DNA from 3 places in the Neobacillus sp. 114 genome. Region 3 is predicted to be linked to each of the others. Evidence: riboswitches for the same ligand, from Rfam matches in the RefSeq annotation. Region 3 holds a riboswitch; each other region holds the start of a gene.
What was found. Region 3 has a riboswitch for preQ1 ahead of queF (preQ(1) synthase). Riboswitches for the same ligand answer to the same signal wherever they lie in the genome.
Positions count from the first base shown of each region.

Region 1 (4,258 bases), 2.1 Mb from region 3:
GCGGACCATTTTATCGTGTTTGCCTATACGGATAAAGAGAAGAAGCACCACGGAATTTCCGCATTTATTGTGGAACGAACGATGCCTGGCTTTTCTTCTAAGGCGATAAAAGGGAAACTCGGAATTCGCTCAGGCAATACCGGGGAATTGTTCTTCGATCAAGTGCGCGTTCCGAAAGAAAACTTGCTTGGCCAGGAAGGGGAAGGTTTCAAAATTGCCATGTCCGCACTTGATAACGGCCGCTTCACGGTTGCCGCAGGAGCAGTCGGTTTGATTATGGCCAGTTTGGAGGAAAGCGTAAAATACTGTCATCAACGGGAAACGTTCGGCAAAGATATCGGTAAGCATCAGCTGGTGCAGCAAATGCTTGCCAACATGGAAGCAGGATTGCAAATGAGCCGTTTACTGGTGTATCGTGCTGGCGAGTTGAAAAATAAGGGCGTTCGCAATACTCGTGAAACTTCGCTGGCGAAATGGCAGGCTTGTGATTTTGCCAATAAAGCGGCAGATGATGCGGTGCAAATCCATGGGGCGTACGGTTATTCAAGCGAATATCCGGTTGAGCGCTTTTTGCGGAACTCCAAGGCCCCGGTTATTTACGAAGGAACGCGGGAAATTCATACGGTTATGCAGGCGGAGTATGTGCTGGGGTACAGAGAGGATAAGGCGCTAAGCAACATGCTGCCGGCCTGGCCGTTTGAGAGTGAGAAAGTTACGGTTTAGGTTTTTCATTGGGGGAGCGGATTGATTGGTATTGTCGATCCGCTCTTTCTATTTTTATTGGACGGAATTCATAGTTTCATATTGCTTGTACAAATCCTTTAATGCCGCAATCAGGGCGTGATTGGCTTTTCCTAAATAGCCATTTTTTAAGTCTTCGAGTGGCTTGTCAATCCCGTGACGTAAACTATACCCTTTCAATAGCCTTGAAATATAGTCCCTTCCATGTTCCGTAGCCAGCGTACATGAGGCATCAACAATCACGCCATAATGCTTATCAATCTCAGCCGTAATCGTCAGCGTTTCATAAATGCTTCTTGCTGCCATCCCGGTTGGCAGCTTGGCGTGACCGGCAATAAAATAGGTATTCAAACAAATCTCTCCCTATTAGTTTTAATCTTAGAATAATATAAATAGATATAATTGATAAGACCAATGTGAGTAAAAATTTATTCTATTGGCATTCTTCCTAAACAGGGTAAGAAGTAATACCATCTTCTAACTTAGTCATCAATTTTTGTTCTAACCGATTCATATGATATTCTTTTTTTATAAAGGAACTTAGGAGGATGAAGCTATGGCCATCATTGATATAACAGTTATTCCAGTAGGGACAGGTACTACAAGTGTTAGTGAGTATGTGGCGGAAATACATAAAGTTCTTCAGCGATATGAAGACAGAGTAAAGTATCAGTTAACCCCGATGAGTACATTGATTGAAGGGGATTTAAAATTACTCTTAGAAATTGTTCAAGAAATTCATGAAGTCCCATTCCAGAAAGGCTTACAAAGAGTCTGTACCAATCTCAGAATTGATGACCGTCGTGACAAGGAACATTCGATGGAGCGGAAGCTGCAGTCAGTACAAACAAAATTGTAAGGTCAGAGTGAATGTTTTTTGAAAAGTGTACAAAACCGAAATAATCTTGAAAGATAGATTGAAAAATGATCGAAATGGTTTATAATCGAATAGTCATATAAAAAATCCGCACTCTGCGGTAGAGGTTCTAGCTACCCTCTTTAAAAAACTAAGGAAAACAGGACTGCTTTCTTTAGTAGTCCTGTTTTTCTATTTAAAGGAGAATTTATAATGAAGAAAGATAAAGCAGTTGTAGTTTTTAGCGGAGGACAGGATAGCACCACCTGTTTGTTTTGGGCTTTAGAACATTTTGAAGAAGTAGTGGCGGTTACTTTTAACTATAATCAAAGGCACAAGCTTGAAATCGAGTGCGCCCAAAATATCGCGAATGAACTTGGAATAGAGCATCATATTTTAGATATGTCATTGTTAAACCAATTGGCACCAAACGCCTTGACCCGTAAAGACATTGAAGTGAAGGAAGGAGAAAATGGTGAATTACCTTCCACTTTTGTACCAGGACGAAACCTGTTATTCATCTCTTTTGCGGGAGTACTGGCAAGCCAGGTTGGGGCAAAGCACATTATCACTGGTGTTTGCGAAACGGATTTCAGCGGTTACCCGGATTGCCGGGATGTGTTTATCAAGTCTTTAAATGTCACATTGAACCTATCAATGGACAAGGAATTTGTCATTCATACTCCGTTAATGTGGCTAAACAAAGCTGAAACTTGGCAGTTGGCTGATGAATTGAATGCACTGGATTTCGTTAGGGAAAAAACATTAACCTGCTATAACGGGATCATTGCCGTTGGTTGTGGGGAATGTCCGGCTTGTGTATTGAGAAAAAGAGGCCTTGACCAATACTTGAGTACACGAAAGGAGTTTTAACCCCATGTATGGTTTTCACATCGTAGATAAACTCCAAAAAATGGATGAAGATATCAAACGCAATCAATTAAAATACCATTCCAAAAGAGTGCTGGTCAGCAAGGAATTTACCTTTGATGCTGCCCACCATTTGCATTGCTATGAGGGTAAATGCAAAAACCTTCATGGCCATACGTATATAGTCATTTTTGGAATCAGTGGTTTTGTTGATGACCGCGGCTTGATGATGGATTTCGGGGACATTAAAGACATTTGGAAAAATGAAATTGAGGTGTATCTCGACCATCGCTATCTGAACGAAACCCTTCCACCAATGAATACCACGGCGGAAAACATGGTGGTCTGGATTTACGAGAAAATGGCTGAGGCATTAAAGAAAGAGAAAAGACAAGAACAGTATTGTGGCGCAAGAGTAGAATTTGTCCGGTTGTTTGAGACACCGACAAGCTATGCGGAAGCTAGACGGGAGTGGATGGAAGTTGAGTAAAATACCTGTTATGGAAATTTTCGGACCCACCATCCAAGGGGAAGGAATGGTTATCGGCCAGAAAACAATGTTTGTAAGAACTGCTGGCTGTGACTATTCCTGCAGCTGGTGCGACTCCTCCTTTACCTGGGATGGCACCGGTAAAAATGATATTCGAATGATGGAAGCGGTAGAAATTTGGGAAGAGCTGAAACGAATCGGAGGCAAGAATTTCTCCTTTGTGACGATCTCTGGCGGGAATCCTGCTTTATTGAAAAATCTCGATGAATTTATTAAAATCCTAAAGGCTAATCAAATAAAAATTGGTCTGGAAACCCAGGGAAGCAGGTGGCAGGATTGGTTTTTTGAGATTGATGAATTAACGATTTCACCCAAGCCGCCAAGCTCAAAAATGGAGACGGATTTTGAAATTTTAGATGAAATTATTGGGAAACTTAAACAAAATGATGTACCACAACAATTTAGCTTGAAGATTGTGGTATTTGATGATCTTGATTATGAATATGCCAAAGCTGTTCATTTCCGTTATCCGGAAGTTCCCTTCTTTGTACAGGTTGGTAATGATCATCTGTCAACGATGGATAATCAAGAGCTGCTGCTGCATCTTATTAATAAATATGAAAGATTGATAGATAGAGTCATGCAGGACTCTGATATGAATAACGTTAAGATTCTTCCGCAATTGCATACTTTTTTGTGGGGAAATAAAAGAGGAGTTTAGGTGAAAAAACAGGCGATGTCCAGGGCGGCATCGCTTTTTTTTACATCACAATCAAACTGTTTATAAAACTATACAACTGTGTTTTTTTTATAACATTTGTTCAAGGAGTATATGCCTATGTAAGGCGCCAGGTAATACATCCCTTATTTAAAAAAACTGGTACAATTCTTGCATTTCTTAAGGTAGGTATTGAAACCCATGGATAAGGAGGATTCTGAAAATGTAGGATTAGAAGGTAAAATAAAACTGTTCTACTCGGAATGAAGATTTTTGAACGAAAGCAAAAATGGAAGCGATTACAAGAATTGAGGAGTAATTTGAAAAAAAAACGGGGGGGAAGCTCATGAGTGAAATCACCATTTTAAACCGAGTGGCCATCGGCGATATTGTGCGCAGGACGGCAGCCAAAAATCCAGCCAAAACGGCCATCATTTCCGGGGATAAAAGGATTTCCTACCAAGAGTTTAATGAAGATTGCAACCGCTTTGCTCACTATCTGTTGGACCTTGGGTTAGAAAAAGGAGATTCGGTTGCCACTATTTGCGGAAACAGTTGGCAGTTTCTGGTTGCCATTTTTGGA
Region 1 is NZ_CP126144.1:4,215,084-4,219,341, reverse strand. Features, by position in the region: gene QNN06_RS20465 (acyl-CoA dehydrogenase family protein) at 1-723, shown strand, start outside; gene QNN06_RS20460 (DUF3870 domain-containing protein) at 778-1,092, opposite strand; gene QNN06_RS20455 (MTH1187 family thiamine-binding protein) at 1,298-1,600, shown strand; PreQ1 riboswitch class I at 1,716-1,758, shown strand; gene queC (7-cyano-7-deazaguanine synthase QueC) at 1,811-2,470, shown strand; gene queD (6-carboxytetrahydropterin synthase QueD) at 2,475-2,957, shown strand; gene queE (7-carboxy-7-deazaguanine synthase QueE) at 2,950-3,678, shown strand; gene QNN06_RS20435 (AMP-binding protein) at 4,022-4,258, shown strand, end outside.
Region 1: linked by a shared signal. The riboswitch ahead of queC (7-cyano-7-deazaguanine synthase QueC) and the one ahead of queF (preQ(1) synthase) in region 3 are both predicted to bind preQ1.

Region 2 (4,258 bases), 1.3 Mb from region 3:
CCGAAACGCAGTCTCGTTGCACAGTGAACAAGTGAATTTACATTCTCTTCTCCGCCAACTAGCTGTAGAATTTCTTTAGCTAATCTTTCGTTTTTCGACATCTTTATCACCTCTAGTATTTTGGTAAAAAAAATACCTAAGCCATTAAGAAGCCGGGGACATAGCGTCCCTGAAACATTCTTTATGACTTAGGTTTTGCCTGCATGACCAGTAACAATCCTGTTTTTATATTTACTTTTTGATTTTACTTTTGCTGTGTTTCCTGTCCGGACCAGGATGGCACACCTTTAAGAAAATAAAAAAAACCTAAACTGCATGCCATAAACATAAGTATGGTTTGCAATTTAGGTTTTGCCTGCATAATCAGTAACAATCCTAATAAATTTATATTAATTTGTATTCACATAATAGCATTCGCTTTCATTAGGTGTCAACGCTTTCTTACCATAAAAAATTTACTAGTTTCGATTCACGACACGATGTATATGAATGGCAAGGTAGCCCATTTCTTCCTTTGTGATCTCATGCTGATGCGCTTTTGTAATATAATCTTTAATCTTTTGCGCACAAGCAAATGCTTCTTTATGTTTTTCCTTTACCAGGTTATAAAGAAAATCATCCTCGCTGTCTAAATGCGAACCGCTGAAAAGGCGCTGCGCAAAAAATTTAAGATGGGTAAGGAACCGGAAATAATTTAAGGATTCCTCATCAAGTTCAATCTTGAAATGATACTTGACGATGTTTAAAATATCCTGAATGAGTTTGGTTATGTTGACAAGGTTTGGCATCTCATCGTTTAATTCCGCATTCACGATATGCATCGCAATAAAGCCCGCTTCATCCTCTGGAAGCGTAATACCAAGCTTGTTTTGAATCATTTTTAACGCTTCCCGACCAATGGAGAATTCGTCTTGATAAATCTTTTTAATCTCCCAAAGGAGCGCATTCGAGATATTGATTCCTTTTTGATGCCTTTCAATCGCAAAATGAATATGGTCGGTTAAGGAGACATAGATGCTGTCATTTAGCTTCTTCCCTAGTTTCACTTTCGCATAGTTGATGATTTCTTCGGAAACGGCCATATATTCTAATGGAATCTCATACAATAGCGTTTTAAACTTTTCGGAAACATCCTTGTTTTCGAGTCTGAAGACCTTTTCGATTTTACTCTCATCCACTACGTCACCCGGCCGTTTTTGAAACGCGATTCCTCTTCCCATAATGACCAATTCTTTATTTTGCTCGTCCATGACGCTGATTACATTGTTATTGATTACCTTTGCGATTTTCATACAAATCACCTATTTGTGGAATATTTGTGATAAAAAGGAAAATAAAAAAACCTAAAACTAATGCAAAAAAACATTAGTCATAGGTTTTGCCTGATTAGTCAGTAACAATCCTAAAAATTTGAAGTTATTTGGTTAGATTTTATCATTCTTTTAATTTTGGCGCAATTCTTATTGAGTTTCTTTGATGCATGTTCAGATATTATTTGTATTTCTTTAATCTACTTTTCTTTCAAATATGGCTTCATAATAAGCCGCGGACCCATATGCAGCAATTCCCGGCGCAAAAATCTGGACCAGTCTCCAGCCGTTTTTGGCATTTTGTTGAATGATTTCATGGTAATCTTCCTTAGGTTTTCCGCTTAACTTGCTTAATTCAATTCTTTCAAATTTATATTCGTACATGGTTCCCCTCCGACATTATGTTTTGTATATTCTTATTATCCCAAAAACTGTAATTGACCGCCAATTTTTTATGTATTAATATAATAGTTTGTTAGTATATTACTTTAAGTGGTTCGAGATCCTCCCACTTTAAAAAACTAAGGAGAAATGAATATGGAAAAAACAACAAACATGCTTGACGCCCAGTACACGACAGGCACATCGAGCAGCAAGGTAAGGGAAATCGTTGTAAACGGGATTATTGCGGCCCTGTACATTGCGGTTTCGGCGTTAATTCAGCCATTTGGGTTTACCCAGGTGCAATTCCGCGTTTCAGAGATGTTTAACCATCTCGTCGTTTTCAACAAAAAGTATTTATACGGGATCATTTTAGGGGTATTTTTAACGAATTTATTCTTCTCACCAATGAAGGCGTATGACCTTATTTTCGGTGTAGGGCAGTCATTGATTGCTTTAGTGATTACGATTTTGTGTGCACGGTTCATTAAAGGAATTTGGACACGGATGATTGTGAATACATTGGTGTTCACCTTTACGATGTTCCTCATTGCGATTGAACTGCATTTAGCGTTCGATCTGCCATTCCTGTTTACATGGTTAACAACGGCGGTTGGGGAATTCGTTGTGATGGCTGTCGGCATGCCGGTCATGTATTTCATTAACAAGCGCGTTCATTTTGATAAAATTTTTAAATAATTTATGAAGAGCTGTTGCTTCGGGGAGGACCTGGGCAACGGCTCTTTTTTATGGTATTTATTTGAATAAACTACTAAAATAGGGATAGATAATCATGTTTACAGGATGGAAAGTCTATATTTTATGAGACTAGAAAGGGGATTTTTCGAATGGTACAGCGTCCAAATAACAATGAGTTTCCGGAGTATTATGTTCCTTACGTCCAGTTAGTTCCAGAGGGAGATTTATTGGCGACTCTTAAAGAAAGCCTGGAAGAGGTGGTTTCTCTTTTCGAAGGGATTTCAGAGGAAGAGGCGCACTTCCGCTATGAATCTGGCAAATGGAGCATCAAAGAGGTGCTTGGCCATATGGCAGATACCGAAAGAATCATGAGCTACCGCCTGCTTCGAGTTGGGCGTGGCGACAAGACACCGCTGGCAGGCTTTAACGAAAATGATTATGTAGCAGGAGCACAAATGAGTGAACTGCCGCTGCAATCTATTCTTTCTGACTTCATTGCAGTCAGAAAAGCATCAATCACTCTGATCGAGAACATGCCGGAGTCAGCCTGGACAAATGTCGGCAACGCCAATGGCATGGAGGTCACCGCCCGTGCCATCGCCTACATCATCGCCGGCCATGCAATCCACCACCGCAGCATCGTGACAGAACGATACTTATCTAAATTGAAATAACGAGCGGCGCCTGACACCAATCGTGGACAGTGTCTGCCTCAGGCGGACACTGTTTTTTAAATCCGATAGTTTGAGATAAACTCGAGAAATTCTTTTTGTTTGGAGTGGTCGTATTTCATGATTGCGTAAGTGTTGGCTTCGGGCAGGTGGATGGTTTGGCAGTCTACTTCTATAAGCCTCCCTTCTAGCAGTTCCCTTCTGACCGTTGATGTCGGAAGGAAAGAGACACCCAGCCCTTCAACGATGAATCTTTTTGTAATGTGTACCTGTGATACTTTCATCATTTTTACTTTTGGATATTTGGTTTTTACTGCATGACAAAGACCATCCCAGTAACCTGGGTGATTATGGGTTAACAAATAGTTCGATGTTAAAACCTCTTCTTCGTCTAACGGAGGTGCTGTTTCGGAATCTCTCCCATCATGAGGCGCTACCAGCATAACATTATCTTTATATAAGAGTTCACTAATTAATTGAGGGTGAAGACTATTTAAACATGACAGCCCGATATCAACTTCTTCCCTTAATACCGCATCTTCGATACCAACGGATTCGATAATTTTAACCGAAATCTCTACCTCAGGATGCTTGTTTGTATAGCTTTTTAAGACATATGGCAGGATGGTATCCGCGATCAAAGGCGAAATGGCAATAGAAAATTTGGTCGAGTATCCTTGACTAAAAGAGTGAATGTCCTCGAGCCCCCCTTGATAAACCTCTAACAATCTCTTTGCATGAACTAAATATCTTCTCCCCGCTTCGGTCAGTTTTACTTTTTTCCCTTCCCGATCAAATAACTGAATTCCAAGTTCTTGTTCTAATTGTTTTATATGAACGGTAACAGAAGGCTGTGAAATATAAAGGATTTCCGCCGTTCTGCGGAAATTCCCACAATCAGCAGCCGTAATAAATGTGTTGAGCCATTGGAATTCCATATTCTCCTCCTTATTAAAAATATTAATCATTTCATTTAAAATTATTTAATTTCATTAATCGAACTCATTATATACACTATTAGTAAATAAAGGAAGGAGAGATTTTTATGATCCAAAAGGGTTTAAAAGGAATTGTCGCTGCCGAAACATTAATCAGTCATATTGATGGTGAAAAGGGAGAGCTTATTTACCGGGGATATGAAATTGGGAAGCTTACTAATCGATACTCTTTTGAAGAAGTTGCCTACTTGCTCTGGCA
Region 2 is NZ_CP126144.1:1,266,884-1,271,141, reverse strand. Features, by position in the region: gene QNN06_RS06305 (beta-glucoside-specific PTS transporter subunit IIABC) at 1-101, opposite strand, end outside; gene licT (BglG family transcription antiterminator LicT) at 459-1,292, opposite strand; gene QNN06_RS06295 (DUF4177 domain-containing protein) at 1,506-1,694, opposite strand; PreQ1 riboswitch class I at 1,797-1,841, shown strand; gene QNN06_RS06290 (QueT transporter family protein) at 1,866-2,390, shown strand; gene QNN06_RS06285 (DinB family protein) at 2,540-3,064, shown strand; gene QNN06_RS06280 (LysR family transcriptional regulator) at 3,121-3,999, opposite strand; gene QNN06_RS06275 (citrate synthase/methylcitrate synthase) at 4,107-4,258, shown strand, end outside.
Region 2: linked by a shared signal. The riboswitch ahead of QNN06_RS06290 (QueT transporter family protein) and the one ahead of queF (preQ(1) synthase) in region 3 are both predicted to bind preQ1.

Region 3 (4,258 bases):
GTGTAAATACGAGTATCCATGCAATTGTCCGTCACTGAATTGAGTTGTGGCATTGCTTCCAACAGGATAAGTAGGATACGTAGACAATGTCCGATAAGTAAAATCACGTTTATTTAAAAAGTCTCCGGCTGGATTTTGACGATACAAGCTGTCATATAACGGACCATTATCCCCGCCAGGACCGGCTACATCGATAGAATTACCGTAATTGGAATAGAAGGCGATGCTTTTATCCGACCATTCATTCGATGAGGACACCGTAATGACGCCAGGAATTTGTGCAGGTACTACCCGGGACGGACCTTTAATATCAATACCGTAAGTAGCTTTCCAATAGGCTTGCATATCATGTAAGTTATTCAAGTCTTTTGAATCATTCCCAGCCGATACAACGACCGTAACCCCTTTTTGAGTGGCATACTGAATAGCACGCTGATAAGCTACCATAGAAGCGGAGTCACCCTTTTCTCCCAAGTTATGGGCCATCCAGCGCCAACCGCCAATCGACATGTTAATGACTTCGACTCCATCATTAGCAGCAGCTACAATAGCGTCGGTAATCCAGGATTGCTGGGCTCCACCTGTTGCCCCAAAAACGCGATAAGCACGAACAGTTAACTCAGGGCCTACGCCCTTTACCTTTCCATTTGCGGCAATCGAACCGGCAACGTGGGTGCCGTGGCCATTTTTATCCCAAGCATCTGTTGTGCCAGGAACAAAGGTCTTAGATCCAGCCTCATCAGCATTGGCTGCCAAATCTGGGTGGCTAAAATCAATCCCGGTATCGATAACTGCCACAACAGTATCATGATTTCCTTGATTTAATTTATAAGAATCCCCTTCATGTGTTAATCGCTGCATATCCCATTGTTTATCCCAGTAGCTATCGGCATTTGGATCTAGAGTTACCTTCTGCCCATTAGGTGTACCCGGGGTAAATTGAACAGCATCATCCGGGTCTGTTTCCAAATATGCTTCAAGTTCCCTTCCAGCCGATTGGATATTCGTATCCTGTGAAATTTTTGATAGAAAGTCCTGATCAGAGGAAGCGGCTTCGACGATTCCTATTTCTTTAACTACTCTTTCTACTTTTCCGCCTGCCTGTTCAATTTTTGCAGTGAAGTTGGCCGGAAGCTTTCCTTTATAAGCTAATACATAATGTTCTTGTCCTGCTTCTGCCTTAGGCTTGTCCGCCTGCACTCCGGCAAGCAATGAAATGGAAAGAACTGAACAAACCGATAGAACCGCTAATCTTTTTTTCAACCCAATTCCCCCTAGTAATCTACTAATTAACGTTTGAGGCGTTATGAGTTGATTTTAGGACAAGGTCATAAAATAATGTGTCGAACGAACGGTTGGAATGCTAAAAATTTTTAGACAGATAGATACAATTTGCATGTCCCCTCGCTAAAAATTTTTTCCATTTGACGAATATTGCACTGTCCAATATAGTATAGATAGAAAAAAGAATACCCGTATCGAACGGGAGAGGTTCATAGCTGATACCCTCTATAAAAAACTATGGATTCATGTCAATAAAGCCATGTCCATAAGGATGTGGCTTTTTTGCTTTTATCCCTTTAGTTTGATTAGAATGGTGAAGTACCTCTCCTGTGAAAGTGCTGGGGCACATTTTACAGGAGGTTTTTTTATGTCTGGACGTACACATGAACAAGGTTTAAAGGATTTAACATTGCTCGGAAACCAGGGTACCAAATACTTATTTGAATATTCTTCGGAGGTCTTGGAGGCTGTCGACAACCTGCATCCAAACCGCGATTTTTTTGTAAAATTTAACTGCCCTGAGTTTACGAGCCTTTGCCCGCTGACGGGACAACCGGATTTTGCAACAATGTATATTTCCTATATCCCCGATCAGAAAATTGTAGAAAGCAAATCGCTGAAATTATATCTTTTCAGCTTCCGCAACCACGGTGATTTCCATGAGGATTGTGTCAACATCATCATGAATGACTTAATTAAGCTCCTTGATCCACGCTATATCGAGGTATGGGGAAAATTTACGCCGCGTGGCGGAATTTCAATTGATCCATGGTGCAACTATGGTAAACCGGGCACGAAATATGAGGAAATGGCCCAGTTCCGGTTGATGAATCATGATCTTTATCCTGAAAAAGTAGATAACCGATAAGATACAGCTAACAAGAAGATATACTTAGAATTTCCTCCCTCCCTTGGTCCTAAGGCCATGGGAGGTTTTTTTATTAAAAAGTCTTTACAATATTTTCACTTATGTTAAAAAATTAGAAATTCTACAAATTTCTCACCGAAATTTTACAAAATATTCCTTTAATTCGTGGTACTTTATATTCATCAACAGAATTGGGGAGAGAAATATGAGGAAATTATCGTCTGCGGTTTTAATTTTTGTATTAACTTTCTTTTTCTTTTCAAGCCAATCGGCGGCTGCCACTTCTCAGTTAATTATTATTAATAAGAAGACAAATACCCTCGCATATTACGATGGAGGCACATTACTAAGGACTTTTAAGGTGGCGACAGGAAGGTCAAGGGACTTAACTCCCGAAGGAAAATTTAGGATCGTTAATAAAATTGTAAATCGCCCTTATTATACAGGACATATTGCCGGGGGGGACCCCCGCAACCCACTAGGCGACCGCTGGATGGGCCTTGAGGCAAGAGGAACATATGGAACCACTTATGGCATCCATGGGAATAACAATGAAAGCTCCATTGGCCGGTACGTCAGCTCAGGCTGTGTACGCATGCATAACTCGGAAATTCGGTGGCTCTTTGACCGAATTCAAAATTATACTGAAGTGGTTATTACCCATTCCGGTGACAGTTTTGACACTATCGCCATGGCTAATGGATACGGAGTAACCGTACCAGTTAATGGGGAGAATCCAGGTACGACAGCACCACAAATTCAAAACGGCTGGGTACAAGCAGGCGGCAATAAGTATTATTATGAAAATGGAGCAGTAAAAACAGGTTGGCAGACGATAAACGGCAAAAAATATTTCTTTGATAAAGTCGGAATAATGAAGACTGGCTGGCTGACGGATGCCGGCAAGAAATATTATTTGGATAGCAGCGGCGTGTTGAAAACAGGCTGGCAAGAGATTAAAGGGAAGAAATATTATTTTGCAAACGATGGTGTGATGAAGACTGGCTGGCTTGAAGATGGTGGCCAAAAGTTCTATCTTGATAAAGACGGAGCGGCGAAAACGGGCTGGTTGGAAGACGGCGGCAATAAGTATTATTTTGATGCTGCCGGGGCAATGAAAACGGGCTGGATCGAGGATAACGGGATTAAATATTTCCTTGACGCTACCGGTGCGATGAAAACGGGTTGGCTGGAGGACGGCGGAAATAGATTTTATTTAGATAATACTGGAGCCATGAAGACCGGCTGGCTTGAAGCGGGCGACAAGAAATATTATTTTGCCGGCGATGGCGTGATGCAAACCGGGTGGGTTAAGGATGAAGAAAAATGGTACTATCTTGACCAATTAGAGGGTATGAAAACGGGCTGGATCAATTATAAAGGCAAATGGTATTACATCAACTCCAATGGCGTGATGGATAACACCGTCATCAGCAAGCTCGAGGACTTTGATCCCGCTGTTACGGAAAATACCGGCTGGACGAATATTGGCGGGAATAAATACTTTTTAAAGAAAAACCCTACTCTTGTTACTGGCTGGTTGAACTTCGAGAATAATTGGTACTATCTCTATGTTAATGCTGATATGGCAAAAAACTTCATCAATGATGAGAATAAGCTTGTACAAAATTAAGAATCGCAAGGAGAAGGCACTTCGCGGAGTGTCTTCTTTTTTTACATGAAAGGTATGATAAGTCAAAGGAAAAGTTTAAAATATTTGTAGGTTCTTTGAAAGGAAGGAAGTTCAATGTCCGTGCTAAATAAGTTGCAGTTTAAAGACCAGGGACAGCCAGTGTTGATTGTCAACGCACCGCAGTCCTATGATGAGGTCATTCGAACATTTGAAGGTGAGGTCCACCGCAAAGCGGTAATGGAAAGCTATGATTTTGTGCAGGTATTTGGGACAAGTAATGAAGAATTAGGGGCTTTGGCAAAAAGCGCCGAGAAATTCGTTAAAGAAGACGGGCTTTTCTGGCTATGTTATCCGAAAAAGTCTTCCAAGACTTATAAAGGCTCTGATTGCAGCCGCGACACGGTGATGTATTTACTGGCTGATGAAGGCTACGAACCTGTCCGGCAGATTGCCATCGACGACGATTGGTCTGC
Region 3 is NZ_CP126144.1:6,334,843-6,339,100, reverse strand. Features, by position in the region: gene QNN06_RS30920 (S8 family serine peptidase) at 1-1,263, opposite strand, end outside; PreQ1 riboswitch class I at 1,483-1,529, shown strand; gene queF (preQ(1) synthase) at 1,652-2,152, shown strand; gene QNN06_RS30910 (L,D-transpeptidase family protein) at 2,358-3,785, shown strand; gene QNN06_RS30905 (DUF3052 domain-containing protein) at 3,900-4,258, shown strand, end outside.